DNA from 4 places in the Paenarthrobacter sp. NPDC091669 genome. Region 3 is predicted to be linked to each of the others. Evidence: riboswitches for the same ligand, from Rfam matches in the RefSeq annotation. Region 3 holds a riboswitch; each other region holds the start of a gene.
The links. A riboswitch is a leader RNA that binds a small molecule or an ion and turns the genes downstream of it on or off. The one in region 3 is predicted to bind thiamine pyrophosphate.
Positions count from the first base shown of each region.

Region 1: another riboswitch for thiamine pyrophosphate. It lies ahead of thiO (glycine oxidase ThiO); the one in region 3 lies ahead of thiD (bifunctional hydroxymethylpyrimidine kinase/phosphomethylpyrimidine kinase).
Region 2: another riboswitch for thiamine pyrophosphate. It lies ahead of ACIQLI_RS15135 (ECF transporter S component); the one in region 3 lies ahead of thiD (bifunctional hydroxymethylpyrimidine kinase/phosphomethylpyrimidine kinase).
Region 4: another riboswitch for thiamine pyrophosphate. It lies ahead of thiC (phosphomethylpyrimidine synthase ThiC); the one in region 3 lies ahead of thiD (bifunctional hydroxymethylpyrimidine kinase/phosphomethylpyrimidine kinase).

Region 1 covers NZ_JBIVTK010000005.1:27,039-34,008, reverse strand. The annotation lists gene ACIQLI_RS09925 (TetR/AcrR family transcriptional regulator) at 1-378, shown strand, start outside; gene ACIQLI_RS09920 (DUF3107 domain-containing protein) at 429-653, shown strand; gene ACIQLI_RS09915 (hypothetical protein) at 689-991, shown strand; gene ACIQLI_RS09910 (4a-hydroxytetrahydrobiopterin dehydratase) at 1,081-1,416, opposite strand; gene ACIQLI_RS09905 (thiazole synthase) at 1,450-2,247, opposite strand; gene thiS (sulfur carrier protein ThiS) at 2,252-2,488, opposite strand; gene thiO (glycine oxidase ThiO) at 2,485-3,750, opposite strand; TPP riboswitch at 3,745-3,863, opposite strand; gene thiE (thiamine phosphate synthase) at 3,891-4,574, shown strand; gene ACIQLI_RS09885 (ferritin-like fold-containing protein) at 4,636-5,304, opposite strand; gene ACIQLI_RS09880 (TM2 domain-containing protein) at 5,461-6,402, shown strand; gene ACIQLI_RS09875 (RNB domain-containing ribonuclease) at 6,514-6,970, shown strand, end outside.
Region 2 covers NZ_JBIVTK010000008.1:178,386-185,355, reverse strand. The annotation lists gene ACIQLI_RS15165 (Na+/H+ antiporter subunit D) at 1-1,116, shown strand, start outside; gene ACIQLI_RS15160 (Na+/H+ antiporter subunit E) at 1,113-1,679, shown strand; gene ACIQLI_RS15155 (monovalent cation/H+ antiporter complex subunit F) at 1,676-1,954, shown strand; gene mnhG (monovalent cation/H(+) antiporter subunit G) at 1,944-2,336, shown strand; gene ACIQLI_RS15145 (DUF4235 domain-containing protein) at 2,438-2,698, opposite strand; gene ACIQLI_RS15140 (NUDIX hydrolase) at 2,735-3,469, opposite strand; TPP riboswitch at 3,669-3,805, shown strand; gene ACIQLI_RS15135 (ECF transporter S component) at 3,882-4,502, shown strand; gene ACIQLI_RS15130 (ABC transporter ATP-binding protein) at 4,502-6,061, shown strand; gene ACIQLI_RS15125 (energy-coupling factor transporter transmembrane component T family protein) at 6,058-6,852, shown strand; gene ACIQLI_RS15120 (GNAT family N-acetyltransferase) at 6,849-6,970, opposite strand, start outside.
Region 3 covers NZ_JBIVTK010000004.1:377,491-384,460, reverse strand. The annotation lists gene ACIQLI_RS09415 (Rne/Rng family ribonuclease) at 408-3,611, shown strand; TPP riboswitch at 3,748-3,846, shown strand; gene thiD (bifunctional hydroxymethylpyrimidine kinase/phosphomethylpyrimidine kinase) at 3,837-5,354, shown strand; gene rplU (50S ribosomal protein L21) at 5,731-6,039, shown strand; gene rpmA (50S ribosomal protein L27) at 6,102-6,365, shown strand; gene obgE (GTPase ObgE) at 6,523-6,970, shown strand, end outside.
Region 4 covers NZ_JBIVTK010000017.1:17,407-24,376, reverse strand. The annotation lists gene ACIQLI_RS21520 (glucose-6-phosphate dehydrogenase) at 1-757, opposite strand, end outside; gene ffh (signal recognition particle protein) at 926-2,506, shown strand; gene ACIQLI_RS21510 (alpha/beta fold hydrolase) at 2,571-3,293, shown strand; gene thiC (phosphomethylpyrimidine synthase ThiC) at 3,276-5,129, opposite strand; TPP riboswitch at 5,125-5,232, opposite strand; gene ACIQLI_RS21500 (amidohydrolase family protein) at 5,329-6,411, shown strand; gene ACIQLI_RS21495 (VOC family protein) at 6,489-6,970, shown strand, end outside.

The DNA of each region.
Region 1 (6,970 bases), on a different contig from region 3:
CTCAGCGCCTTGAACTCCACCTCGGATAACAAGGAACGCGTGAAAGCGGTGATGCGGGCCTACTACCGGTTCATCGCAGATGACGATCAAGCCCACCGGCTCGTCTTCGAATCGGACCTCATCAACGATCCCGATGTGAGCTCCCGCCTGGAGACTTTCAACAAAACGTTCGCGGATGCGGTGGCCCATGTCATTGCCGAGGACACCAAGCTGCCTCCCCTGGAGGCGCAACTCCTGGGCCGTGGTCTGGCCGGAATGGCGCAGGTCAGCGCACGTTACTGGCTTGAAACGGACGGAAACCTTGACCTCGATGTGGCCAGTGATCTGATCTATCGTTTAGCTTGGCGCGGAATCAGTCGATTCCCCAAAGAGTCCTAGGCTACAAATAGAGGACTGACTTAATACTTGATTGGCTTGGAGGCCTTGCTGTGGAAGTAAAGATCGGCATTCAGAACGTTGGCCGTGAAATCGTGCTCGAATCCGCTTTGGATGCAGACGCCGTGGCCAAGATCGTGGCGGAGGCCGTGTCCAAGGGCTCGGAATTGCGCCTGACCGACGAGAAGGGCCGCCAGATCATTGTTCCCGGCAGCGTCCTGGGCTACGTGGAGATCGGCGCAGAGGAAGTCCGCCGCGTCGGTTTCGGTGCCCTCTAGGCCCTCCCCTTAACGCAGTCCGCAAAGGAGTCTTCATGCTTTCACTCGTCGTGGTGGTTCTGGCCACCGTAGCCACCGGTTTCATCGTGTGGGCCAACGACAAGAGGCACGGCAAGTACGGCATCGCTTTGCCGGCCGGTGTTTCGGTGGCTGTGGGCACCCTGAGCTGGATTGCGTTCATCAGTGTCGGTCTGGGCTACCAGCCCGGGGCAACCTGGATTCCCTGGGTCTTGCCCATCGTCCTGGGAACTGCCGCCGCCGCAGCCGTGGTGGTCTTCCTCGGCCGGACCCGCACCCGGCACGATACCGCGGCGCTCACCAAGGCGCTTAGGCTCTAGCAACACGAACAAACGACAGTGACCGTCGCCCTCGGGCGATGGTCACTGTCGTTTAACGCCTTGCCACCACGGTTCGGGGTCAGCTGGGCTCAGGGTTCCGGATACCGCTCCGGCTGGGCGGCTGCGCCCAGCCCTGCCGCGGCTTCGCTCACGGAGGCCGCAGCGGCAATATCGCGTGGGGTGACTGTCCCGCCGGCGTCGTGGGACACATACCGCAAGTAAACCCTGTTGTAGCGCCATTCCAGATCGGGGTGGTGGTTTTGCTGTTCGGCGATCTCACCGACCGCCGCAATGAGCGCCAGCGCTTCGGCCGCCGTCGGGGTTTTATAGACGGTGACCAGGCCGTCCTGGTACTTCCAGTCGGGAAGCTCCCGGAGGGCATCGTCGACATCCGCCCGGGTCAGGTGGTCACGGTTCCCTGCCACTGCTGCTCCTCCTCGCGACGACACGGCGGACATCTAGAGGAACTCTGCCCGGCCCTCCATGGCCGACGACGCCAAAGCGTGCTCACGCCGCGGAATACGTCCCGCCTGCTTGGCCAGCCTACCGGCGATCACGGCGTGTTTGAAGGCCCCACCCATCTGCACCGGGTTCTGCGCCCGAGTGACAGCGGTAGCCAGAAGCACGGCGTCGCAGCCCAATTCCATGGCGAGGGCGGCATCGGAGGCCGTCCCTATTCCGGCATCAAGCACCACGGGGACTGAGGCCCGGGACACGATGAGTTCAATGTTGTGCGGGTTCAGGATGCCCAGACCGGTTCCGATCGGCGAGCCCAGGGGCATCACAGCAGTGACACCCAGGTTCTCGAGGCGCAGGGCCAGGACGGGATCATCGTTGGTGTAGGCGAAGACCTTGAATCCACGGTTCACCAGCTGTTCCGTTGCCTCAACCAGTTCCACGGCGTCTGGAAGGAGCGTGTGTTCGTCGGCGATGACTTCCAGCTTGACCCAGTCGGTTTCCAGGGCCTCCCGCGCCAGTTCAGCCGTCATCACGGCGTCTTTGGCCGTAAAGCAACCGGCGGTGTTGGGCAGCACGCGGATGCCGTGATCTACCAAGAGTTGGAAGAGGGATCCTGTTTCGGCGGGTGAATAGCGCCGCATGGCCACTGTGGTGAGCTCAGTCCCGGACGCCAGGAGCGCCGCGCCCAGGCCGTCCAGGCTCGGGGCACCTCCCGTGCCCATGATCAGGCGGGAGCCGAAGTGGACGCCGTCGATCACCAGGGCGTCAGTAATGACCTCTGTGTTTGCTGTCGTCATGCTGTCAGCCTCCTTGGACTGCGGTAACAAGTTCGAGTTCATCTCCGTCGGCGAGCGCCGTTGCGGACCATTGGCTGCGCGGCACCAGCTCGGAATTGCGGGCGACGGCGACACCCAGCTTGCCGCCGTCGGCTGCCTGTCCGCGGTGGTCCAGGACGCGGCCGGTGACGGCCGTGACCAGGGTGCTGACCGAAGCGTCCTCCGGCACGGCGTGATCGGATCCGTTGAGTTTGATGTTCATGCTGTTTCCTTGCTGGGTGCGTGTGCCGGCGTGAGCGCCCGCACTGGGAATGTCGTGGTCTCGAAGCGATCGGGGCGGAACGGGGCCCAGCGGGGGTCCGGCGAGCCGTGGATCAGCCCGCCCACGATCCGCGCCGCCACAGGCGTCAGGAGGACACCATGCCGGAAGAATCCCGTGGCGATCACCAGGCCATCAACATCCCCGCTGGTACCGGCGACCCGTCCAAGCAACGGGGCGTTGTCCGGAGTGCCGGGGCGGGCCCGGGCCGTTGCTTCGAGCAGTTCAAGTTCCGCCACTGCGGGGACCAAGGCCTGGGCGTCCCTCAGCAACTGGTAGACGCCCCCGGCTGAGACCACGTTGGAGGACGCCGATAGTCCGTCCTCGCGTTGGGTGGCCCCGATGACTACCGTGCCGTCGTCCCGGGGCACGATGTAGACGGGCACTCCGCGGACCATCCCGCGGACGGTGGAGGTGAGGAGTGGCCTGAGGTGTTCAGGCACCCGAAGCCTGAGGATGTCGCCATACACCGGCCGCACGGGAAGGCTGAGCCTGTCGGGGAGCCCCTCCAGGCCTGCCGCACCCAGTCCGTTGGCGACCACCGTTTCGGTGGAGTGAACAGCGGCACCGGACTCGAGTTCAACTCCTGAAACCCGCCCTCCGTCCCAGAGCAAACGGCGCGCCGTGGAAGCCACGGCGAACCCATCATCGGCGCCCGAAACCCAGGTGGAGTCGCTGGCCGCGTGGCGTGCCATTCCAGACAGCAGGCATGCCGCCAACTTCCGGGGATCAACCTGGTGATCGGCGGGAATGTCGAAGGCACTGGAAATTTGGGGGCTGAGGAGGGGTTCGCGATCCCGGGCGTCGCGCAGGGAAAGCGGCTCAATTCCCAGGCCTGCGGCACGCTGCACCGCACGAAGATCTGCAAGCGCCCTGCGGTCCGCGGCGTCGGCACCCACGGCGAGTGTCGGCGTCGTGCGGTATCCGGTGTCTTCTCCTCCGTGGCTCAGGCTTGCGGCGAAGGACGGCCACAGCCGGGACGATTCCAGCATCAGCTCGAGGAGGTCTTCCTCCTGGTAGTGCAGTTCGCTGACGGGGGCAAGCATTCCTGCGGCAGCGAACGTGGCTCCCGAGGCCGGTGCGGGGTCGATCAGCACCACTGAGCGGCCAAGTCGTCGTGCTTCGTGAGCGATGCCCAGACCGATGACGCCGCCACCAATGACAGCTACGTCGGCATGCATGGAGGTTTGGCGGGGATCTGCCATTCCGGTTTCCTTCCCTACGCCGGTACTAGCCGGATCAGGTCAAGCGGTCGGCGCTGAAGCCCTCTCAGCCGGACGGTCATATAACGAACGTCGCGGCTCCCGCAGTACGTGCCCAGTTTAGAGGAACTACTCTGGTTTCCATGACCCCGACTGATGCCCTTGCCACTGCCCGCCTGTATCTGTGCACTGATGCCCGGAAGCGGCAAGGCGATTTTGAAGACTTCGTGGACGCCGCTTTTGAGGGTGGCGTGGACATCATCCAGCTGCGCGACAAAACCCTGGAAGCTGCCGAGGAGTTGGAATTGCTGGCGGTCCTGCAAGGAGTTGCGCAACGTCACGGACGGCTCTGGGCTGTCAACGATCGCGCCGACGTTGCCAATGTTTCCGGGGCTCCGGTGTTCCACATCGGGCAAAAAGACCTCCCGTTGACGGTGGCCCGAAGGTTGCTTCCGGAGCCCGTCACGATCGGTCTCTCCACCCACTCCCCGGAACAGGTCAATGCGGCCATCGCAGCCTCACCAGGACAGGGAGGCCTGGATTACTTCTGTGTAGGCCCGGTCTGGGCAACCCCGACCAAACCCGGCCGCGAAGCCGTGGGACTGGACCTGGTCACATATGCCGCAGAAGCGAGCAAGCGTGCAGATGAGACCACCGGCGGTGCCGTGAACCTGCCCTGGTTCGCCATCGGAGGGATCGATCTCAGCAACGTGGAGCAGGTACTGGCTGCGGGAGCCAGCCGGATCGTCGTGGTCCGTGCCATCACCGAAGCTGCGGATCCGACGACGGCAGCCAAGTCGCTGCTGGAGGCGCTGGACGCCGCCTGAGCCTGGGCGTTAAAGCCGTTAAAGCCGTTCACGGCGTTCAGGGTGAGGCCTGGTCAAGCCGTCATGCGGTGAGGCCCAGGGCCGTCATCCGGCGTGAATGCCGCTCGGCGAGCTCGCCGGTCAGTCTCTTGACTGCGGCGCGGGCATCGCCACCGCTTTTTAGCGTTGGCCCCAACTGCGGGTGCTCCATGCCCACCCTCTGCGCCTGCGTCAGTGCTTCCCCCACCAGCCGGCGGCCCCACAACGCCAGGCGTGAGGCCAGTCGAGGGTCATCGGCCAAGGCCCGCCGCAAAAGGACTCGAAGAACCTCGGTTGCTTGGTCGGGAGCGGCAACCCGGTCCACGAACTGCTGTGTTGTTGGATCGAGGAAAGCAGCGACAGCCCGGTAGAAGTCCGAGGAGACGGTGTCGATGACGTACGCCTTCATCACGGATTCGAACCAGTCCCCGGGCTTGGTGCGTTCATGGAAGTGATCAAAGGAACGCTGGAACGGCAGCATGGCTTCCTCGGGATCGAGGCCCATTTCCGCGAGCCGATCGCTCAGCAGCGCGAAGTTTCCGTACGCGCCGACGGCGATTTTTGCCAGCACTGACCGGTCATGGAGCGTGGGGGCGTATCGGGAATCGAACGAAAGCCGGCCGAAAGCGGACAACTCGCCGTAGGCCATGGCACCCAGGAGTTCCGCGGCGAGTTCTCCAGCAGAAGGTGCGGCGTCCCGGGAAGTGCCCATGATCCAAGACTATCCCCGGCCCTCCACACCCCGCCCGCGGAGATTAGCTGTTAGCGGCGTTGGTCCTACTAGGCTGGCTGGAAGTGAGTTGACTGTCAGGCCTGCCCCAAGGCCGCATGTCCTCCTCCTCGCACCCACTCCCCTGAAGGATGTCCCATGAGTAACCCGAGCTACCCACCCGCGCCCAACAACGGGAACGGGGCTCCGCCAGTTCCCCCTGCACCCGGCGCTTTCGGCAACCAGTACCAAGGCGGGCAGCAGACGTACCAGCCGGGACCGGGTTCCAGCCCTTACGGTGCACCCGGCATGGGCGCCCCGGCCAAGTCCTTCATGGTCACCTGGCTTCTGTCCTTGCTCCTTGGTGGCCTCGGTGTTGACCGCTTCTACCTGGGCAAGATCGGCACCGGCATTGCCAAACTGCTCACTGCGGGCGGTCTGGGCATCTGGTCCATCGTGGACCTGATCATCACGCTGACCGGCAACGCGCGGGACAAAGAGGGCCGACCCCTGCAGGGTTATCCGGAAAACAAGAAGAAGGCCTGGATCATCACGCTCGTCGTCTGGTTCGCCGGCCTGGTTGTTGGAATCGTGTCCACTGTGTTGTCTTTGACGCTGGTGGCCGCTGCGGTCCAAGGACAGGCCACGCCCGTCCCCGCCGCACCGTCGGCTTCGCAGGAAGCCCCGGCCCCGTCACAGGGCCCTGCCGGTGACGGGAACTCCTTCGAGGTCACGGTGTCCGAGGGCAACACCGTCAACGTCACCATCCTTAACACCGGGTACACCACCGAAATCCCGGAAATGGCTTACATGAAGCCGCTCAACGGCGGGTTCCTCCTGCTGGAGGTTTCCTGGGAGACCACCGCCGGCTCCAGCTTCGTCGCGCCCAGCAACTTCGACGCCTTCGACGCTGAGGGCAAAGAGGGCGACCGGATCTTCCTTGACGACGGTCTGGGCGGTCTGGTCTCCGGCGATGTCGCCGCAGGAGACGTACAGCAGGGCGTCATCGCCTTCGACATCAAAAACGGTCCCACCACAGTGGTCATCAACAACGACTTCGGGGACAAGGCAGCTACCTTCACTTTGACGCCGGCCAGCTGACCGCCTGTTTGGTCAAAACCAGCTTTATGAAAGCCCGTTGCCCTCTGGGGCAGCGGGCTTTTGCGTGCGGCGGCCAAGACTATCCGCCGGTTTCGGGCTACCCTGATTTTCGTGTCACATCATCGGATAGCACCCAACGTCGACGATTCGTCGGACCAGCTCGCTGAAGCACTTGCGGCCTTGCGGACGGAACTGGAACTCCCCACCGCGTACCCTGCCGAAGCAGTACAAGAGGCAGAGCGTGCCGTGGAAAACCTCAAGCTGCCGGATCAGGACCTGCGTGAGGTCCCCTTTGTCACCATTGATCCCGCTACGTCGACTGACCTGGACCAAGCCCTCTTCATTGATCGTGCCGGGGACGGCTACAAAGTCCTCTACGCCATCGCCGACGTGCCGTCCTTTGTGACGCCCGGAGGAGCATTGGATGCCGAGACCCGGCTCCGCGGACAAACGTTCTATGCACCTGACGGCAGGATCCCGCTGCACCCCGAGGTCATCAGTGAAAACGCCGGAAGCCTGCTGGCCGATCAGGATTGCAGTGCCTTTGTGTGGAACTTCGACCTCGACG
Region 2 (6,970 bases), on a different contig from region 3:
GGCACGGGGCCCCGCATCCGTGCGGGCGTCACCTATGTGGTGGTGTCGGTGGTGTCATCCGTGCTGTTCCTGATCGCCATCGCCATGATCTACGGGGCCACGGGGACCATCACCATGGCGGACCTTGCCATCAAATTGGCGGAACTGGACCAAGGCACCCAGAACCTCCTGCACGTCATGCTCCTGGTGGCCTTCGGCATCAAGGCTGCCGTGTTCCCGCTGTCCTTCTGGCTCCCTGACTCCTACCCGACTGCACCGGCGCCGGTTACGGCCGTGTTCGCAGGCTTGCTGACCAAAGTGGGCGTCTACGCCATGGTCCGCACGGAAACGCTCTTGTTCCCCGGTGACACCCTGAATGTTCCCCTCATGGTGGTGGCGTTACTCACCATGGTGGTGGGCATCCTGGGTGCCTTGGCCCAAAGCGATATTAAACGTCTGTTGTCGTTCACTTTGGTCAGCCACATCGGGTACATGGTGTTTGGCCTGGCCATGAGTTCCGTTGCAGGGTTGGGCGCCGCCGTCTTCTACGTGGCGCACCACATTACCGTGCAGACCAGCCTGTTCCTGGTCACAGGTCTCATAGAACGCAGGGGCGGCAGTTCGTCCATTGACCGGTTGGGCGGTTTGGCCAAGCTCTCCCCGTTGCTGGCGTTGCTGTTCTTCATCCCGGCCATGAACCTCGCAGGCATCCCACCGTTCTCAGGCTTCCTGGGAAAGTTGGGTCTCCTGCAGGCCGGTGTGGAACTGGGCACACCCTTGGCCATCACGCTGGTGGTGGGTGGCGTGGTCACCAGCCTCCTGACGCTGCTGGCCATCGCCCGCGTATGGAACAGGGCCTTTTGGCGCAAGCCCGAAGACGCCGAGTATCCGGACCCTGCTCTCCTGAATCCCGGAAACGTGGGCGTCTTGCCGCGGACCATGGTTGGTTCGACGGCGGGACTGGTAGTTTTCGGGGTCGCGCTGACGGTCTTCGCCGGTCCGCTCTTCCACGTGGCTGACGGTTCGGCAGGGATCATGCTGGATCGTTCGGCGTATATCCACTCGGTCCTGGGCGACTCGGTCGAGGTGCCACCGCTTGGGCCGCCCGAGGAACTGCAGACGGGTGATGCCAAATGAGCCGTAAGCCCATTTCATTCCGCACCGAACTGCCCCTGCTCATTTGGTTGGTCATTGTCTGGGGCGCACTGTGGCGGGATTTCAGTCCCGGGAACCTGCTGTTCGGTGCGCTGATAGCCGTGCTGGTAGCCAAGCTGTTCTACCTTCCACCCGTGGAACTGAGCGGCAGGTTCAACATCCTGCGCGCCATTCCCTTCGCCCTGATGTTCCTCGCCAAAGTGGTGGCAGCGAGCTTCCTGGTGTTGTTCCTGGCCGTGGTCAAGGGACCCAAGGTGCGCAGCGCCGTCGTCGCCGTTCCCTTGCGCAGCCACTCGGACCTGATGGTGACGGCCACGGGGCACGTCATCTCGCTGATTCCGGGTTCGCTGGTGGTGGAAGTGGACCGGTCGACGTCCACGCTGTACCTGCATGCGCTCAATATCTACGAAGAAGCGGACATCGACAAAATTCGCGAGGAAGTCCAGACCATTGAAGCGCGGTTGATCCGGATCATGGGCACGCGCGAAGAAATGGAAGCCCTCAACGCCGAAGTACGTCCTGGAATGGAAGGGGCAGCACGATGAAGGAGATCATCCTTGTGGTCACGGCGGTGATCCTCAGCCTGGCTGCCGCGGGCGCGATTGTCCGGATCGCCATCGGCCCTTCCCTGCTGGACCGCGTGCTGGCCTCGGACGTCTTGCTGGCCATCCTGGGTGCTGCACTGGCGATCGACATGGCGATGAACAGGCACCTCAACAACCTGATGCTGCTGGTGGCCCTCGCGGTGATCGGTTTCATCGGATCTGTGACCGTTGCACGGTTCGTGGCTGAACGGAGGGAGCAGAACAATGAGTCCTGATGCCACCGGCGTGGATGTCGTGGTCGATGCTGTCACCGCAGTGTTCCTGGTGGTGGGCGCCTTGATGTCCTTGGGCGCTGCCATCGGTTTGCTGCGATTCCCGGACCTCATGAGCCGCATGCACGCAGCTACCAAGCCCCAGGTCCTGGGGTTGTTCCTCATGCTTGCTGCGATTGGCCTGCAAATGCGGACGTGGTGGGTTTGGCCGGTTTTGCTGGTGGCATGGATTTTCCAGTTGTTGACGGCACCTGTGTCCGCCCACATGGTGGGTCGCTCCGCCTACCGCACCAAGCACGGCCACCGCGAGATGCTCACGAAGGACGAACTCGAGGCTGTTGTGCAACGGGCGGCTGCGGGGCAAGAACCCCGGAACGACCGCTAAAAGTCCCAGTCACAGCAAACGCGGGGTCGCTCTGCGTCCACTGGTGTTCATTCCATCAGGTGGAGGCAAAGCGGCCCCGCGTTGTTGTCTGTGGTTGCGGGCTAGACGATGTCGTGCGTCTTGGCGAAACGGGCAATGGCACGCTGGGTGCCACGGCTGGCCAGCACCTGAATCAGGGTGCTGACGAAGGCTGAGATCAGCGCAAAAGTCAGTGCTGAACGCAAGCTCGTTTCCATGTCGTCGTTGCCCAGGGGTGGTTTGCTGCCAGTGGCCTTTTCCCACCCTTTGTTGACGAGTTTGGTGCCTACGAAGCCCGCTCCGAGGCTTACTCCGGCACCGATCAGCTTGAAGAAGAGGTTCATGCCCCCAGCCTAGCCTTCCGAGGGCCGACTCAAGAGTCAGTGGCGGCTTTCGCGCTCTTTCAGGAACGCTGCCAAGGACCCAACGGGGGCCAGCACGGGAACAACAGCGTGCTCTGCCGACCAGACAGCGTCCACGGTCTCAAACCCAGCGATTTCCTTGAGCAGGTAATAGGTGGGCGGCATCAGCTTCAATGTGCCGGCCGCTTCCGCTTCCAGGATTCCGGCCACCGGCATCCACAACGATTGCCAGGCCTCCGTGGTTTGATGCTGCGGCTCGGCTCCCGGGGAAGGCTTGGCAAGGTAGAAGTAGGTGTCAAAACGCTTCGGCATGTCCGTAGGCGTGATCCAGTTGGCCCAAGGGCGGAGATCCGCAGCGCTGATGCTGAGCCCGGATTCCTCCTGGACTTCGCGGATTGCGGCTGTGAGGACAGTCCCTGCGTTGGTTTCGGCCTGCGTTGAGCTGGTGCCCGTGCCGGTGCCGGTGCCGGTGCCGGAGTTGGCGTCGGCGCCGATGGAACTCGAACACCAGGCGGCAGCGTGGCGTTGAAGCAGGTCCGCTGGATAGTCCCAGCCTGACTCGTCCGCCGCATCCACCCGGCCGCCGGGAAAGACCACCATTCCGGCAGCGAAATCCATGGTGCTGACCCTGTGCTGGACGAACGCTTCGAGCCCGCCCGGGGCATCACGGAGAAGGATGACGCTGGCAGCGAGCCGGGGCTCGGATATGGTGCCGTCGGCGGCAGGGCCATCCTGAGTGGGTAGGTCCGTCATGAATGTGCCCCTTTGCCGCGGTCGAGTCTGCTGGATCATTCTCTCAGGTCTCTTCGTGTGGCGGCGTGAGGGGTGTAGAGCGGGCCTCGCAACGCAATGCAACGCACCCCGCTTCGTCCGATTGTGACCACGGCCCGGCAACGGACCAGCGCCCGCGACACACGCAGGTGTAAACTGAACCAGCCCATCAGGGCAGATTTGATAACGACAGGGGAGCGCCGCCGTCGGACCTTGCAGAGATGCAGGAGACGCGAGGGCGCTGAGAGTGCGGACAGCCGCAGACCCTCGAACCTGATCCGGTTAGTACCGGCGCAAGGGAGTCGAGCTTCTCAGAGTGTCCGGATCCGGACGGCGCAGGCCGGTTGGAATTCCGGGGAGCACTTTCCCCTCCTGTAACCTCAGGAGGCAGAAAATGACCACGGTAAACGTGAAGAAGACCAGTTATAACTGGCGTGTTGTAGACATCGTTGTGGCGGCCTTGATCGCCATCGCGGGCGGCGTGATCTTCTGGGCATGGTCCCAGGGCGCCGCACTGGTATCCATCCCCATGAACGCGACGTATCCGCCGCTCACCGGCCTGATCGCCGGTGGCTGGATGATCCCCGCAGTCCTGGGCATGCTCATTATCCGCAAGCCGGGCGCAGCGTTGTTCTGCGAAGCCGTCGCAGCCACCGGTGAGCTGATCATGGGTTCCCAGTACGGCACCACCGTTTTGATCTCCGGTGTCTTGCAGGGCCTCGGCGCCGAGCTGGTCTTCGCAGCTTTCCGGTACAAGAAGTTCAACCTGCCCACGGCCCTCCTCGCGGGTGCCGGTGCGGGCCTCTTCTGCGGCCTGAACGACTCCTTCCTCCCATGGGGCTGGAACATCGCCTATGAGGCAATGGACAAGCTGGCGTACATCACTTTCACTACCATCTCGGGTGCCATCATCGCCGGCGCACTGTCCTGGATTGCCACCCGTGGCTTGGCGAAAACCGGCGTGCTGAGCTCCTTCGCATCGCGCAAGGCCGCGTCGGAGCCCGTCTTCAGCTGATGCCCGCCACGCAGAGCGGCAGCAACAACAGCAGCCCGGTACGGCCTGCCGCCATCTCCGCCGAGGGCTGGGGTTGGCGGCATGCCGGCCGGTCCACTCCGGCCATTCATGGGTTGGACCTCCGGATTGAACCGGGCGAGCGGGTTCTCCTTCTGGGACCATCCGGTGCCGGCAAATCAACGCTGCTGCACGCCCTCGCCGGTGTGCTGGGCGATGAGGAAGACGACTCGGACGAGTCCGGTTCACTGCTGATCGATGGCGTCGCGCCCCGGGAGCAGCGTGGCCGCGCCGGGTTGATGCAGCAGGACCCGGAAACGCAGGTGGTCTTGTCGCGGATTGGCGACGACGTCGCCTTCGGTGCCGAGAACCTTGCTGTGCCCCGGGACGAGATCTGGTCCCGCGTCCATGAAGCGCTCGACGACGTGGGGTTGCGTACCGCCGCGGGCGGCGGTTTGGCCTTGGACCACCCGACGGCGGCACTCTCCGGAGGGCAGAAGCAGCGCCTTGCGCTGGCGGGTATTTTGGCGATGCGACCCGGCTTGATCCTCTTGGACGAGCCCACGGCCAACTTGGATCCGGCAGGCGTGCTGGAAGTACGTGACGCGGTGAAGCGTTGCCTGGACAAGACCGGCGCCACACTGGTGGTGGTGGAACACCGCGTGTCCGTGTGGAAAGACCTCGTGGACAGGATCGTCGTCCTGGCACCGGGCGGAGTCCTCTTGGACGGCCCACCGGACCAGGTCCTGTCCGAGGCCCGCAGCAAGTTGATGGCTGCAGGCGTCTGGGTGCCGGGGTACGTTCCCGCAACCCGCGAACGACGCAGCCAAACCCACACCGCCCCACTGCTCCTCGCAGCCCAGGACCTCGCAGTTTCCCGGCAAAAACCGCGGCGCAAGGGTTTCAAGACCTTCCCGCCCGTCCCGGTGCAAACGGGAATCACCGCGCAGGTCAGGGCCGGCCAAGCACTGACCATCACTGGTCCCAATGGTGCCGGAAAGTCCACGTTCGCGCTCACGTTGGCCGGCCTTTTGGCGCCGGTGGACGGTACGGTGAGTGCCGCCGTCGAGCTTTCCGAGGGGGCCGGCATTGACCCGTTCAAGTGGAAAGCAGACCAGCTGATTTCACGGATCGGGACGGTGTTCCAGGAACCGGAGCACCAGTTCGTCACGGGCAAGGTGCTGGACGAGCTCATGTTTGGGCCCAGGCATCTGGGCCACGGCGAAGAACGCGTGGACGAACTGTTGGAGCGGCTGCGGCTGACTCATCTGGTCGACGCCAATCCGTATACGTTGTCCGGCGGCGAGAAGCGGCGGCTTTCGGTGGCCACCGTGCTGGCCGCGCACCCCAAAGTCCTGGTGCTCGACGAGCCTACGTTCGGCCAGGACGCCAATACGTGGGCCGAATTGGCGTCGTTCCTTTCAGAGTTGCTGGACGCCGGGACAGCCGTGGTCTCCGTGACCCACGATCAGGAGTTCAGCGCAGTGCTCGGCGGAACGGAGCTGCGGCTCGGTCCGGTACACCATGGTGAAGCCACGCATCAGGAAGCGGGTGCAGCATGAGGGATGCGTTGAACCTCCGCGGGAACCATGCCCTGCTGACCCGAGCCAACCCCTTGGCAAAGTTCGTGTCCGTTTTCCTGATTTCCCTGGTGCTGGCCTTGTCCATCGACTGGGTATCGGCGTCCACGGCCTTGGTTGCGGAGCTGGCGTTGTTTCCGCTCGCCGGGCTGACGCTCAGGCTTCTGTGGCAGCGCGCTTGGCCCCTGATCATCGCGGCCGCGATCGGCGGCTGGAGCACTGCGATTGTGGCGGCGGACAGCGGCGCTGTACTGCTCGACGTCGGACTCTGGTCCATCAGCGAAGGTTCCCTTGAGCTGGGGCTGGGTTTCATGGTGCGCGGGTTGGCGATCGCGTTGCCGGCGATCCTGCTAATGACCTGCACGGACCCAACGGACCTGGCCGATGCGCTGGCGCAGAAGGCGAAGCTGCCACACCGCTTTGTCCTCGGCTCCCTGGCGGCCATGAGGCTGGTGGGCCTCATGGCCGAGGAATGGCAGACCATCGGCATGGCCCGCCGGGCCCGCGGCGTCGGTTCCCAAGGCAGCCCGCTGCAACGGCTGAAGGCCACTCTTGGCCAGAGCTTCGGGCTGTTGGTCCAAGCTGTTCGGAGGGCATCCCGGCTGGCAGTGACCATGGAAGCGCGCGGCTTCGGCGGCGGTCAGCGGACGTGGGCCCGCGAATCCACGTACTCGTTGCTGGACGCGTGGGTACTGCTGGGCGGCGTGGTCATCGCGAGCGGTGCCGTGCTCGCGGCCGTGGGTGCGGGAACGTGGAGCTTCGTCTGGCGTTAGGAAGCCTGCTGTTCCTGGATCTCGTCAAAACCTGCCCGCGTCAGGAACCCCAGCTGGGCTTCCTTCTCGGCGAGCTGGATGATGGGTCCCAGCTCAAAGCAGGTGGCCTCCAGACGAC
Region 3 (6,970 bases):
GACGGAGCCCCCAAGCTTCTGGTTGTGCCTGCTCCCCAGGAGCTGCGACACAGCGGCCTACCGTAGGAAGGTGAACGGGTGTGAGAGAATGAACATGGCCGGAACCCGATCCACATTCGGAATCCGGTCCGGTGACTTTGTTCCCAAGACCGCCAGTATGAGCTGGGCATGCCTGGATCACGTGATCCTTGGTGGGCCCGCCATGACAATGGACGGCACCTGGTTGTGGCAGCAGAACAACGGGTTTCAGAACAATGGCGCCGGCTTTCCAGGGCTGCCGCACCCCAATGATGGTGCGAACCGGAGAGCATACTACCGACTTCTGTCAACGCCTGCGGGTTTTGACAATATTTGCCCCACTGGGCGCCGGATGTGGCGGTGTCGCTGGGGCAGGAGTGTTGCCACATATGGATAATGACCAGGTTGTAGCCGTTAATAACGAGGCAGCTCCCGCGGAAACAGCGGAAGCGCCAAAGAAAACCACCCGGACCCGGCGCAAGGCTGCGCCCAAAGTTGCAGCTGATGCAGAGGTGCAGGCTGCAGCAGCGCCCGTCGTTGAATCGACGGAGACTCCTGAGTCAACGGAGGCCCCCGCTGCGCCGGTTCGCCGTACCCGCTCCCGTAAAAAGGCAGAACCCGCTGAGCCACTGCCCGGCTTGGGTGACGACGTTGCTGCCGCGCCGGAAGCCGCTGTAGAGACCCAGCCCGAAGCCGCCGCCGAGCCCGCCCCCGAAAAGCCGATCCGCCGTCGTCGTACTGCCAAGCCCAAGGTTGAAGCCGAGGCGCCCGCCACCGAAGCAGCAGCCGTTGCTGCGGAAAGCACAGTTGAAGCCACTGTGGAAACCACGACGCCGGACGCCGCCTCCCAGCAAGCGTCGCCTGCTGCGGAAGCACCTGCCGTTGATGCGGCTCCTGTTGAGGCAACCCCCGAAGACGAGGAAGCCGCCGCTGCAGGCTCTGCTTCGCTCTTCCTGGAGCCCGTCTCCATCACGTCCATGATTTTCCAGGCGCCGGACCTCACTACTGTTCCCCGCGTTGCCGCGGTGGAGGAGAAGGAAGAGGAGCCCGCGGAAGAAGCCGGGACCGGTGCCGAGGATGAGCTGGAAGATGCCGGCAGTCGCCGCCGTCGCCGGAGCCGTGGCCGCCGCGGCCGCCGCGGGACCGAACGCGAAGAGAGTGAAACCGAAGATGGAGCCGAGTCCGAGGACGAGGAAACTCCCACTGCTGAAGCCTCCGACGAAGGGGTGACTTCGCGTCGACGTCGTCGTCGCCGCCGTGGCGACCAGGACCTTGAACTGACCGGCGGCTCGGACGACGATCCGCCCAACACGGTGACCCGCGTCCGCGCTCCCCGCCCCATCACGGAAACTGCTCCCTCCAATCGCGTGACCAGCGTCAAGGGCTCCACCAGGCTTGAAGCCAAGAAGCAGCGCCGCCGCGAATCCCGTGAGACCGGACGCCGCCGCCAGGTCATCACTGAGGCCGAGTTCCTGGCCCGCCGCGAATCAGTGGACCGCCAGATGATTGTCCGCCAGCGCGACGACAGAATTCAGATCGGCGTTCTGGAAGATGGCGTGCTTGCCGAGCACTTCGTCTCCAAGACACAGCAGGACTCCCTGATCGGCAACGTCTACCTGGGCAAGGTCCAGAACGTCCTGCCGTCCATGGAAGCTGCCTTCGTGGACATCGGACGCGGCCGCAACGCCGTGTTGTACGCAGGTGAAGTCAACTGGGATGCGGTTAACCTCGAAGGCCAGCCGCGTCGGATCGAGAATGCGCTGAAGTCCGGCGATTCCGTCCTGGTCCAGGTCACCAAGGACCCCGTAGGCCACAAGGGTGCCCGCCTGACCAGCCAGATCTCCCTGCCCGGCCGCTACCTGGTGTACGTGCCCGGTGGTTCCATGACCGGCATTTCACGCAAGCTCCCCGACGTCGAACGCAACCGCCTCAAGCGCATCCTGAAGGACCGTTTGCCGGAAAACGCCGGCGTCATTGTCCGCACGGCTGCTGAAGGTGCGTCGGAAGAAGAACTCACGCATGACATCAACCGCCTGCGCGCCCAGTGGGAAGGCATCGAAGGCCAGGCTTCCTCCACCAAGGTCCTGGCACCGGAACTGCTCTACGGCGAACCGGACCTGACCATCAAGGTGGTCCGTGACGTCTTCAATGAAGACTTCTCCAAGCTGATCGTTTCCGGCGACGACGCCTGGGACACCATTGAGGCTTACGTCACCTACGTTGCCCCCGACCTTGTGGGCCGCCTTGAGAAGTGGACCAAGGACCAGGACATCTTCGGTGCGTGGCGCATTGACGAGCAGATCCACAAGGCACTGGAACGCAAGGTCTTCCTCCCGTCCGGTGGCTCGTTGGTCATCGACCGCACCGAAGCCATGACCGTGGTGGACGTCAATACGGGTAAGTTCACCGGCAGCGGTGGAAACCTTGAAGAAACCGTCACCAAGAACAACCTCGAAGCTGCTGAGGAAGTTGTTCGCCAGCTTCGCCTGCGTGACATCGGTGGCATCATTGTCATCGACTTCATCGACATGGTCCTTGAGTCCAACCGCGACCTCGTCCTCCGCCGCATGGTTGAGTGCCTTGGCCGCGACCGCACCAAGCACCAAGTGGCTGAAGTGACGTCATTGGGCCTTGTCCAGATGACCCGCAAGCGCATGGGTACCGGCCTCCTTGAGGTCTTCGGTGAGCAGTGCGAGCACTGTGCCGGCCGCGGCGTGGTCACCCACGACGAGCCCGTGGAGCACCGCCGCGCCAACGTCGTGGCCGCCGAGCACCACCGCCCGCACACTGAGGCGCAGCAACCCACCGCCCGGACGGAACGCAAGCGGCGCCGTGGCAAGGGTGGGGGACAGGCTGTCGCCGAGGCTCCCGCGCCGGTCCACACCACTGCCTCCGCCCCTGCTGCACCTCCCGCGGCCTCCGAGCCGCAGGATCCGGCAAAGCAGGCCAAGGCAGAGGCAACCCGGGCTGCGCTGGCGACGATCGCTGCTGCCGCCCACGCTGCCCACCTTCATGATGACGAAGTCCACCGTGCAGAAGAGCAGGCGCGGGCAAGCGGCCAGCACGAGGCGCCTGTTGCCTCACAGCCCCAGGCCGGAGAGCACGCCGACCACGAATCAGAGCGCGAAGCACCGGTTCGGGAGGCACGGTCCACTCCGGTTCTGCGATTCGGCGGGGACGAGGTGGCCCTGCCATTCGGGGAACACCACGAGGAACCGCCTGCCGCCAAGCCCGCCATGAGCCTGGATCTCCTGGCCGAAGCGTTCTCCCACCTTGGCGCGGCACCCGAGGCAAAGCCCGAAACCGTGGTTCCTTCCAAGGCAGCCGCTGCGCCGCAAGCCGCCGTGGCGGGGCACGTAGATGAGGACCCTGAAGCCGCGTCGGCTTCGAAGTCACGTCGGGGGCGCCGCAACCGCAGTGCCAGCCGTGCCCAGGGCGCAGCCAATGAGACCAGCGTTGAGCACCACGAGGTAACAGCTACGGCAGCGCGCGGAACGGCACATGAGGCCAAAGCGCCGGCGGAGCCTGCCAAGAAGGTGGCGTCCGAGGAACCCATCATCCTTGGGGTTGGCGTTCCCGCTTCGGAGCTCTAGCATCTGATCCGCAAGGGCCCTGCAGTCACCGTCACAGGCGGGTACTGCAGGGCCCTTTGCTGTCCTCTCCCGGCGGTCATATCCGGTCTTGTGCGTGGCGCAGTTCCCAGGCTTCGCTGCATCCCGGCTACGCTGGTGGACTGACACGGGGTGCCGGGCATTGGGCCAGGCTGAGATCCAGACCCGTTGAACCTGTCCGGTTAGCACCGGCGAAGGGATGTCCCCATGACGTCATCGTCGTATTCTTCCGTGTACCCTCTGGTTGTTTCCGGCCGCGAAACGCCCCGTGTATTGAGTATCGCGGGATCGGACCCCTCCGGCGGTGCCGGTATCCAGGCAGACCTGAAGAGCATTGCCGCCCAGGGGGGCTACGGCATGGCGGCGGTCACCGCGTTGACGGCCCAAAACACGCTGGGTGTCAGTGCCGTGCACGTTCCACCCGTGGAGTTCCTGCGACAGCAATTGGAAGCCATCAGCACGGACATCGCCATCGATGCCGTCAAGATCGGAATGCTCGGTGACGCTGCGGTGATCGATGAGGTCCGCGGCTGGCTTGAGGCGGTGCGTCCCGCCGTCGTGGTCCTTGACCCGGTGATGGTGGCCACCAGCGGTGACCGCCTCCTTCGAGGGTCCGCCGAGCAGGCACTGCGCGCCCTCCTGCCGTTGGCAGACCTTATTACCCCGAACCTCCCGGAGCTTGCCATGCTGTTGGGGGAGCCTGAAGCTGCTGATTGGGAGTCGGCATTGAACCAGGGCAAGCGGCTGGCTGCTGAGTGCGGCACCACGGTTTTGGTGAAGGGCGGACATCTGGCAGGGACGGAATGCCCGGACGCGTTGGTCAACACCAGCGGACTCCTGCGGCAGGATGTCATTGAGGTAGCCGGACCCCGCATCGAAACGAAGAACAGCCACGGCACGGGCTGTTCGTTGTCGTCCGCTCTGGCCACAGTCCAGGCCCGCACCGGCGATTGGGAAGCTTCCCTGCGCGAGGTCAAGCCGTGGTTGCTCCAGGCGTTGCTGCATTCGGACAGCCTCGACGTAGGCAAGGGAAATGGGCCGGTCCACCATTTTCACCACCATCAGGTCCTGAGGCCGGGGGAATTCGCCGCGGCGCTGTGGAAGGAAGCCGCTCCGGAACTCGCGGCAATCCACAAGCTCAGCTTTATCGACGGCCTGCAGTCGGGCGACCTCCCTGAAGCAGCGTTCAGTTACTACCTTGCCCAGGACGCCATCTACCTCAACGGGTATTCCAGGGTCCTGGCGCGAGCGGGCGCCCTTGCGCCCACGGAGGAGGAACAACTGTTCTGGGCGAAAGCCTCACAGCAGTGCCTTGAGGTCGAATCGGAACTGCACAGGAATTGGCTCAGTACCCGCGAGGCATCCCCGGTGACCGGACCCGTCACCAAGTCCTATGTGGACCACTTGCTGGCATCCTCGGCCGCCGGCAGTTACGCCGTGGTGCTGGCGGCCATCCTGCCGTGCTACTGGCTCTACGCAGAGGTGGGCCAGCAGCTCCACGCATCGTTCGTGGACGCGGGAGCCCCGGCAGCGCATCCCTACGCGGACTGGCTCAGGACCTACGCCGATGAAGAGTTTGCTGCCGCCACCAGGAATGCGATCAATTTCACGGACGCCGCTGCGGCGGCAGCTTCCGAGGGCGAGAGGGCGTCCATGCTGGAGGCGTTTGCCCAGTCCTGCCGCTATGAGACTGCATTCTTCGACGCTCCGCGGCTGTTCGCCTGACCGTTTCAGTGCGGGCTTTTTATCCCCGGGTCCCAAGGCGCCTCAGCGCGTCGCGGGTCAAATCACGTTAATCGCTCCAAACCCTGTAGGCTGTATGGGCACGGTGCCGGGAGAGTCCGTTACAACTGGTGATGCAAGTCACGTGGTAGCCTCCGGACCCGGCCTCATTTGCAGCCGAGGGTCAAACTAGCGTAATCTTGATCTTCGGTGCTTACGCCAACACTTGGGTTATGCCCCTTGGAATTGTTCAAGGGATGACTCGCGGACTTCGATCAGAAGTCCACGGCGTTGAGGCACAGCGCGAACCAAGCCTGATTTCGGTTCCAGGTTCCGCACGCAAATTTAGTTATAAACGTCGAGAGAAGTGAGTACCCAAGTGGTGTACGCGATTGTCCGCGCAGGCGGCCGCCAAGAAAAAGTTTCCGTTGGAGACTACGTAACGCTTAACCGCGTCCCCGGTGGAGCCGGCAGCACGCTTGAGCTGCCCGCCTTGCTCCTGGTAGACGGCGAGAAGGTCACCTCCGCAGCTGCGGAACTGGCCAACGTCAAGGTTACGGCTGAGATCCTCGAGGACCTCCGTGGTCCGAAGATCGTCATCCAGAAGTTCAAGAACAAGACCGGCTACCGGAAGCGTCAGGGTCACCGTCAGGAACTGACCAAGATCAAGATCACCAGCATCGCGTAACTTTCGTTACCCGCTGTTCAGGTTTTTCAGTTTCCCCAGAAATTTAGAGGCAGGCATTTCACATGGCACACAAAAAAGGCGCGAGTTCCACTCGCAACGGTCGTGACTCCAACGCACAGTACCTGGGCGTCAAGCGCTTCGGTGGTCAGGTAGTCTCCGCAGGCGAAATCATCGTTCGCCAGCGTGGCACGCACTTCCACCCCGGTGCAGGCGTAGGTCGCGGTGGCGACGACACCCTGTTCGCCCTGCAGGCCGGCTCGGTTGAGTTTGGTACTCGCCGCGGACGTCGCGTAGTGAACATCGTTGCTGCTGCAGCTGCAGAGTAAAAACAAGTTCTGAACCGGTGGAGCGGGCCAAACGGCCCGCTCCACCGTTCTTTTAACCGCATTACAATCGACTAGGGCGCTTTAGCGCACTGGTTTTGCAACAGCGCTGGCAACAGCAACAAACGCTGTAAGTAAGACAGCAACTGAGGAGATCCACGTGGCGAGCTTTGTAGACCGGGTAGTCCTGCACGTATCCGGCGGAACCGGCGGCCACGGCTGTGTCTCTGTAAAGCGGGAGAAGTTCAAGCCGCTCGGTGGCCCCGACGGCGGCAACGGCGGCAATGGCGGCGATGTCATTCTGCGGGTGTCCGCCCAGACCACCACCCTGCTGGACTACCACCATGCACCCCACCGCCACGCCACCAATGGTGGCCCGGGCATGGGCGACTGGCGCGGTGGCAAGAACGGCGAGACCCTGATTCTTCCGGTCCCCGACGGCACCGTCATCAAGACCAAGGACGGCGAAGTCCTGGCTGACCTCGTGGGTGAGGGCACTGAATACGTCGCAGCTGCAGGCGGCCAAGGCGGCCTGGGCAATGCTTCCCTTTCCTCCCAGAAGCGCCGGGCGCCCGGCTTCGCGCTGCTGGGCATCGAAGGCGAATCCA
Region 4 (6,970 bases), on a different contig from region 3:
GCTCCTCGATGGTTGCCGGCGCGTCGATCGCCAGGAAAGCCATGATGTGCAGGAGGTGGCTCTGGATCATGTCCCGGAGCGCCCCGGCAGTGTCGTAGTAGCGGGCGCGGCCTTCGAGGGCCAGATCCTCGTCAAAGACGATCTCCACTTTTTCGATGTGTTCGCGGTTCCACACGGGCTCCAGGAACCGGTTGGCGAATCGAAGTCCCAGGATGTTCAACACTGTGGCTTTGCCCAGGAAGTGGTCCACGCGGTGGATGTGGTCTTCGGGGACCAGGGCTGCGAGCGTCTTGTTCAGCTCGTGGGCGGATTCGGTGCCTGAGCCGAAGGGCTTCTCCATGACAAGGCGGGTCCCGGCAGGGACCTGATCGCCATGGAGCACCTCGCACGCCTTCTCGCTGACGTGCGGCGGCAAAGCGAAGTAGATGGCGACGGGGCCCTGCAGCCTGGCCAGGAGGTCCGCCAGGGGACCGTCCGCTGTGACATCAAGCTGGTGGTACCCGGTGGCGTCAGCGACTGTTGCCAGTGCCGCCCGGCCGGCATCATCAGCCGTGCCCGAGGCCGCGGTGAACGCGCCCGCAACCCGCTCCCGCCATTGTTCCTGGGACCAGGGGTCCGAGCCCGCACCTACCAGCTGCAATCCTGGCGCCTTGCCGGAAGCCAGCAGTCCGGCAAGTCCGGGCAGCAGGAGCCTTCCTGTCAGGTCCCCGGACGCGCCGAGGATGAGCAGCGTTTTTACAGTTGTTTTACTGGTCACTGTGCCAGCATGCCATCTTGCAGGTGCGACTTGGTACCCTAGATAGTCGAGTCCCCTAGTCGATTCAGATTTGTTGGGTTAAGACATGTTTGCTGGGGGCAATCGTCAAGACTCTGGTGTGCCGCATTTGGCCGCCATTCGCAGACCATCGAAAGAAGTGCACGGCGCGTGTTCAATTCACTCTCTGACCGGTTGACAGCAACCTTCAAGAACCTTCGTGGCAAGGGCCGCCTCACCGAGGCTGATGTTGATGCCACAGTCCGGGAGATCCGCCGCGCCCTGCTGGACGCGGATGTTGCAGTATCCGTGGTCCGTGAGTTCACCGGCCGCGTGCGCGAACGTGCCTTGGGTGCCGAGGTTTCGGGTGCGTTGAACCCGAGCCAGCAGATCGTCAAGATCGTCAACGAGGAACTCGTGGAGATCCTCGGTGGCGAGACCCGCCGGATCCGCCTGGCCAAGAACGGCCCCACCATCATCATGCTCGCCGGGCTCCAGGGTGCAGGTAAGACCACCCTCGCCGGCAAGCTGTCCAAGTGGCTTAAGGCACAGGGCCACAGCCCCATGCTGGTTGCTTGCGATCTTCAGCGCCCCAACGCCGTCACCCAGCTCCAAGTGGTGGGCCAGCGCGCCGGCGTCCCGGTGTTCGCTCCACACCCTGGTGCCACCTCCGAGCTCGAACACCCTGCCGGCGACCCCGTAGCCGTCGCCAAGGCAGGCGTCGAGGAAGCGCGCCAGAAGCTCCACGACGTCGTGATCGTCGATACCGCCGGCCGTCTTGGCGTAGACGCCGAGATGATGGACCAGGCCCGCCGGATCCGCCAGGCCATCATCCCCAACGAAGTCCTCTTCGTGATCGACTCCATGATCGGCCAGGACGCCGTCAACACGGCCATGGCCTTTGATGAAGGCGTCAACTTCACGGGCATCGTGCTGTCCAAGCTCGACGGCGACGCCCGCGGTGGTGCCGCGCTGTCGGTTGCGTCCGTGACCGGTAAGCCGGTGATGTTCGCCTCCACCGGTGAAGGCCTGGACGACTTCGAACTTTTCCACCCGGACCGCATGGCTTCCCGCATTCTGGATATGGGTGACGTCCTTACCTTGATCGAACAGGCTGAGAAGGCCTGGGACAAGGACGAAGCCGCCCGGATGGCGAAGAAGTTCGCCGACCAGGAAGACTTCACCCTGGACGACTTCCTCGCCCAGATGCAGCAGATCCGCAACATGGGCTCCATGAAGAAGATGCTCATGATGATGCCGGGTGCGCAGAACATCCGTCAGCAGCTTGAGAATTTCGATGAGAAGGAGATCGACCGCGTCGAAGCAATCGTCCGGTCTATGACGCCGCACGAACGCGTCGCTCCCAAGATCATCAACGGCTCCCGCCGCGCCCGTATCGCCAAGGGTTCCGGTGTCCACGTGTCCGAGGTCAATGGCCTGCTGGAGCGCTTCGCGCAGGCCCAGAAGATGATGAAGAAGCTCGCCCAGGGCGGCGGCATGCCGGGCATGCCGGGCATGCCCGGCCTTGGAGGTCCAGGCGGAGGCCGTAAGGGCGGCAAGAATGCGCCCAAGAAGAAGGCGCGTTCAGGCAACCCTGCCAAAGCGGCACAGGAGTTGCGCGATGCCGAAGCCAAGCGGGCGAACGCAGCCTCGGCTGCGCCGTCGGGCGCGGCTTTCGGCCAGGGGGCGGCAGACTTCGATCCCTCATCGCTCAACCTTCCCAAGGGCTTCGACAAGTTCCTCGGCAAGTAGGCCGTGGCTGACATCCCAACCGCGCCGCAGTTGGGATGTCGGGGCTGTGGAATAGGCTGAACCAATGCATAAGCAGCGCGTAGTCTTCGTTCACGGCCTGGGCAGCTTCGGTGCTGCGGCATGGCCGAAGCAGCACGGCATGGCCCTCGCTTATGACGCGTTGTTCCTGCGCCGGCATGGCTTTGACGCTGCAGCCGAGCCCGTGGGATCCAGCGTTGCCGCGGACGTTGCCATCGTCATCAATGCCTTGGCGGATACGGGGGGTGGCCACGTCGTTGCGCACGAGCAAGGCGCCATCTCCGCCATGCTTGCAGCCATCGAACGTCCGGACCTGGTGTACTCGCTGAGCTTGGTCGAGCCTGCTTGTTTATCCCTGACAGCCGAGCTACCAGCCACGGCCTCCCACCGCGCCCTGATGGAACCGCTGTTCGATGTACGGAGCCAGCTCAACGACGCCGACTATCAGCGGGAGTACTACCGCCGGGCGTTTTCTGCCGAAACGGGGGGATTGGATACTCCCGAAGCGCGGCGTTCCGCCCGCAGGCTCAGGCTCCAGGCCCCGCCCTGGGAGGCTCCGCTGCACATTGTGCCCGGCGTCCCAACGTTGGTCCTCACCGGTGGGTGGGAACCCCTGTACGAGGAAATCGCGGGGTACCTCCAGGAAACCGGCGCCCTCCGCCGTGTTGCCGCGGGAGGACACCGGCCCCAGGATTCAGTGGACGGCGATCAGATCATCCGATCGTTTGTTGGCGACGTCGGCCGGGCCATGTCAGTTCAGGCTTCCTGAGCCGGCCTCAAGCGTGTCTGGGCTGCCGGGTACCTGAAGTTCCGGCAAGTAGACCTTTCCGCCCGATGCCAGGAATTCCTGGCTCTTCCCGCGCATGCCGCTGTACATTTCCGCGATGGAGGTCTGCGCCTCTTCCGATCCGTATTCGTCACGGATGTCCTGGCTGATGCGCATCGAACAGAACTTGGGGCCGCACATGGAACAGAAATGGGCGGTCTTGGCCGGTTCTGCCGGCAGCGTTTCGTCGTGGAAGGCTTCCGCGGTCACAGGGTCCAACGAGAGGGCAAACTGGTCCCGCCAACGGAACTCGAACCTGGCCTTCGACAGGGCATCGTCACGCTCATGTGCCCCGGGATGACCCTTGGCGAGGTCGGCGGCGTGGGCTGCGATCTTATACGTGATGACACCGGTCTTGACGTCGTCTTTATTGGGAAGGCCCAAATGTTCCTTGGGGGTCACGTAGCAGAGCATGGCGGTGCCGTACCTGGCGATCTCGGTGGCGCCGATGGCTGAGGTGATGTGGTCATAGCCAGGAGCGACATCCGTGACCAAGGGTCCCAAGGTGTAGAAAGGGGCTCCCTTGCACAATTCCTGCTGGCGTTCCACATTTTCCCGGACCAGGTGGAACGGCACGTGGCCAGGTCCTTCCACCATCACCTGCACATCGAACTCCCACGCCCGCTCTGTCAGCTCGGCGAGGGTATCCAACTCGGCGAACTGGGCCGCGTCGTTGGCATCGGCGGTTGCGCCCGGGCGCAGGCCGTCGCCCAGGGAGAATGCGACGTCGTATTGGGCGAAGATTTCGCAGAGTTCGTCAAAGTGCGTGTAGAGGAAGTTCTCCTGGTGGTGCGCCAGGCACCAACCCGCCATGATGGACCCGCCCCGGGAGACAATTCCGGTGACCCGGTTGGCGGTCAGGGGCACATAGCGCAGCAGCACCCCGGCGTGGATGGTCATGTAGTCCACGCCCTGCTCACATTGCTCGATCACGGTGTCCCGGAAAATCTCCCACGTCAGCTTGTTCGCCTCGCCGTTGACCTTCTCCAGCGCCTGGTAGATAGGGACCGTCCCGATCGGGACCGGGGAGTTGCGGATGATCCACTCCCGGGTGGTGTGGATGTCATCCCCGGTGGAGAGATCCATGACGGTATCGGCACCCCACTGAGTGGCCCATTGAAGTTTGTCCACCTCCTCCGCGATGGAACTCGTCACGGCTGAGTTGCCGATGTTGGCGTTGATCTTCACCAGGAAGGCCTTGCCGATGATCATCGGCTCTGACTCAGGGTGGTTGATGTTGTTCGGAATGATCGCCCGTCCTGCGGCAACCTCGCTGCGGACCAACTCAACGTCGCAGTTCTCCCGCAACGCGACGAACTGCATCTCGGGAGTCACCGTGCCCTGCTTGGCGTAGTGCATCTGCGTGACGGTTTTACCTTCGACGGCGCGGCGGGGCACAGGTTGGGTGCCCTTCCACTCCGCTGATGCTTCCCCGCGCCGAACCGCTGACTTGCCGTCGTCCAGCAGGTTTCGTTCCCGTCCGCGGTAGGCCACGGTGTCGCCACGGGCTTCGATCCATGGAGCGCGGAAGGGCTCAAGCCCCACAACGGGATCACTGCCGGGACCTGCAGTGCGGTACACCTGGAACGCCGGGTTGGCTTTGCCGTTGGGCGACGGATCCAAGGCGATCTCCGTGACGGGAACCCGGATCCCGTGGTCCGGGTCTTCGCGGTAGGCCAATGAATGGGATTTCAGCGATTGGGTCACGGATTCCGGCGTCTTTGCGCTGGATTCGGACCGGTTTTGGGCAGGGCTGTGCTGTGTTTTGGTGGTGCTCAAAGGATTACTCACTTCCTTCGCCGGCATTACCCGGACAGGTTCAACGGTCGCAGACTGCATCAGTCCGATCTCAGCCCCTGCAGGGGCCCCCGTGTGGTCGTAGACGAAGCTACCACAGCTCCCCGGAGGCTCCCAGTCACATGGAGTCCGGGGTTGCCGTCCCCTGAACTTCCCTGGACCTGCGGACTAGGCTTTTTCCATGGCCAAGATCATCGAATTCACCGGACCCGTGCTCGTGTCCCGGAACGACCAGCGGTACGGCATGTGGTCCGTGGACGGCACCCTGACGTTTGTGCGCCCCACGACGGCACCGGACCGCGTGCTGGATGGCTGGGTCCTCCCGGGCTTCGTTGATGCCCACTGCCACATCGGTTTGGGAGTGGGCGGCGCCGTTGACGAGCAGACCACTCTCGCCCAGGCCCAGGCTGACCTCGACGCCGGGACGCTGCTGATCCGGGATGCCGGATCACCCAGTGACACCCGGTGGGTCCAGCAACGTCCGGACGTGCCCCGGCTGATCCGGGCCGGAAGACATATTGCCCGGAGCCGGCGGTACCTCCGCGGTTTGGGGCACGAAATCGAACCCGACCAACTTGTGGAGACCGTCCGGAAGGAAGCCTGGGATGGTGACGGGTGGGTCAAGCTGGTGGGGGACTGGATCGACCGCGGCGTGGGCGACCTCGCCGCCTCCTTCCCCGCCAAAATCGTCAAGGACGCCATCGCTGCCGCCCACGATGAAGGTGCCCGGGTAACGGCCCACTGCTTTGCCGAGGACACACTGGACGACATGCTGGATGCAGGCATCGACTGCATCGAACATGCCACGGGCCTGCTGCCGAGACACCTTCCGCGTTTGGTGGAGCAGGCCGTGCCGATCGTTCCCACCCTGGTCAATATCGCGACCTTTCCTGACATTGCTGCCCAGGCTGCCCCGAAGTTTCCCGACTATGCGGACCACATGGTGCGGCTTTGGGAGCGGCGGCGCGAGCGTGTGCTGGAGGCCTATGAGGCCGGTGTGGCCATTTATGCGGGCACGGATGCCGGCAGCGTGATTAAGCACGGCAGGATCGCCGACGAAATGAAGGAACTGCACGACGCCGGCCTGCCGCCGGCCGCGGTCCTGGACGCCGCGGCGTGGCGCGCCCGGGAGTGGCTGGGAGCCGAGGGCATCAGCGAAGGGGCGAGTGCCGACGTCGTGCTGTGTTCCGAGGATCCCAGAATCCAGCTGGAGGCTGTTTCCCACCTCAAGCACATCGTTCTGCGCGGTTCCTTGGTCCGTTAGGAATAAATTGAAGCTTCAAGTAATTTAGTAGGATAGAAGGTGCCGATGAGCGGCCACCTCAGAACCGGGAGCTTCACATGACCACACCACTCAGCCAGGATCTTCTGCCTGCCGAACTCACCATGGGCACCGTCATGCTCAAGGTCGGCGACATGAAGGTCATGAGCGACTACTACCAGCGGGCCCTTGGCTTGGAAGTCGTGGCCGAGCAGGATGGCGGGCTCTACCTCGGGCGCGTCGGAAAGCCCGTGGTCCACCTTGCCCCGGCCTCCGGCCTGCACATTCCGGGCCGCGGGGAAGCCGGTCTGTTCCACACGGCCATCCTGTTCCAGGACCAGCCTTCACTGGCTGCCACCATCGCCACTGCCGCCGAATACGAGCCGCGCGCATTCGCGGGCAGTGCCGACCACCTGGTCAGCGAAGCGTTCTACTTCACCGACCCTGAAGGCAATGGCATTGAGCTCTACTACGACAAGCCGCGGGAACTCTGGCAGTGGGACGGCAAGAGCGTGGTAATGGACAACGTAGCCCTGCCACCGCAGCGTTTCCTCCAGCAGCA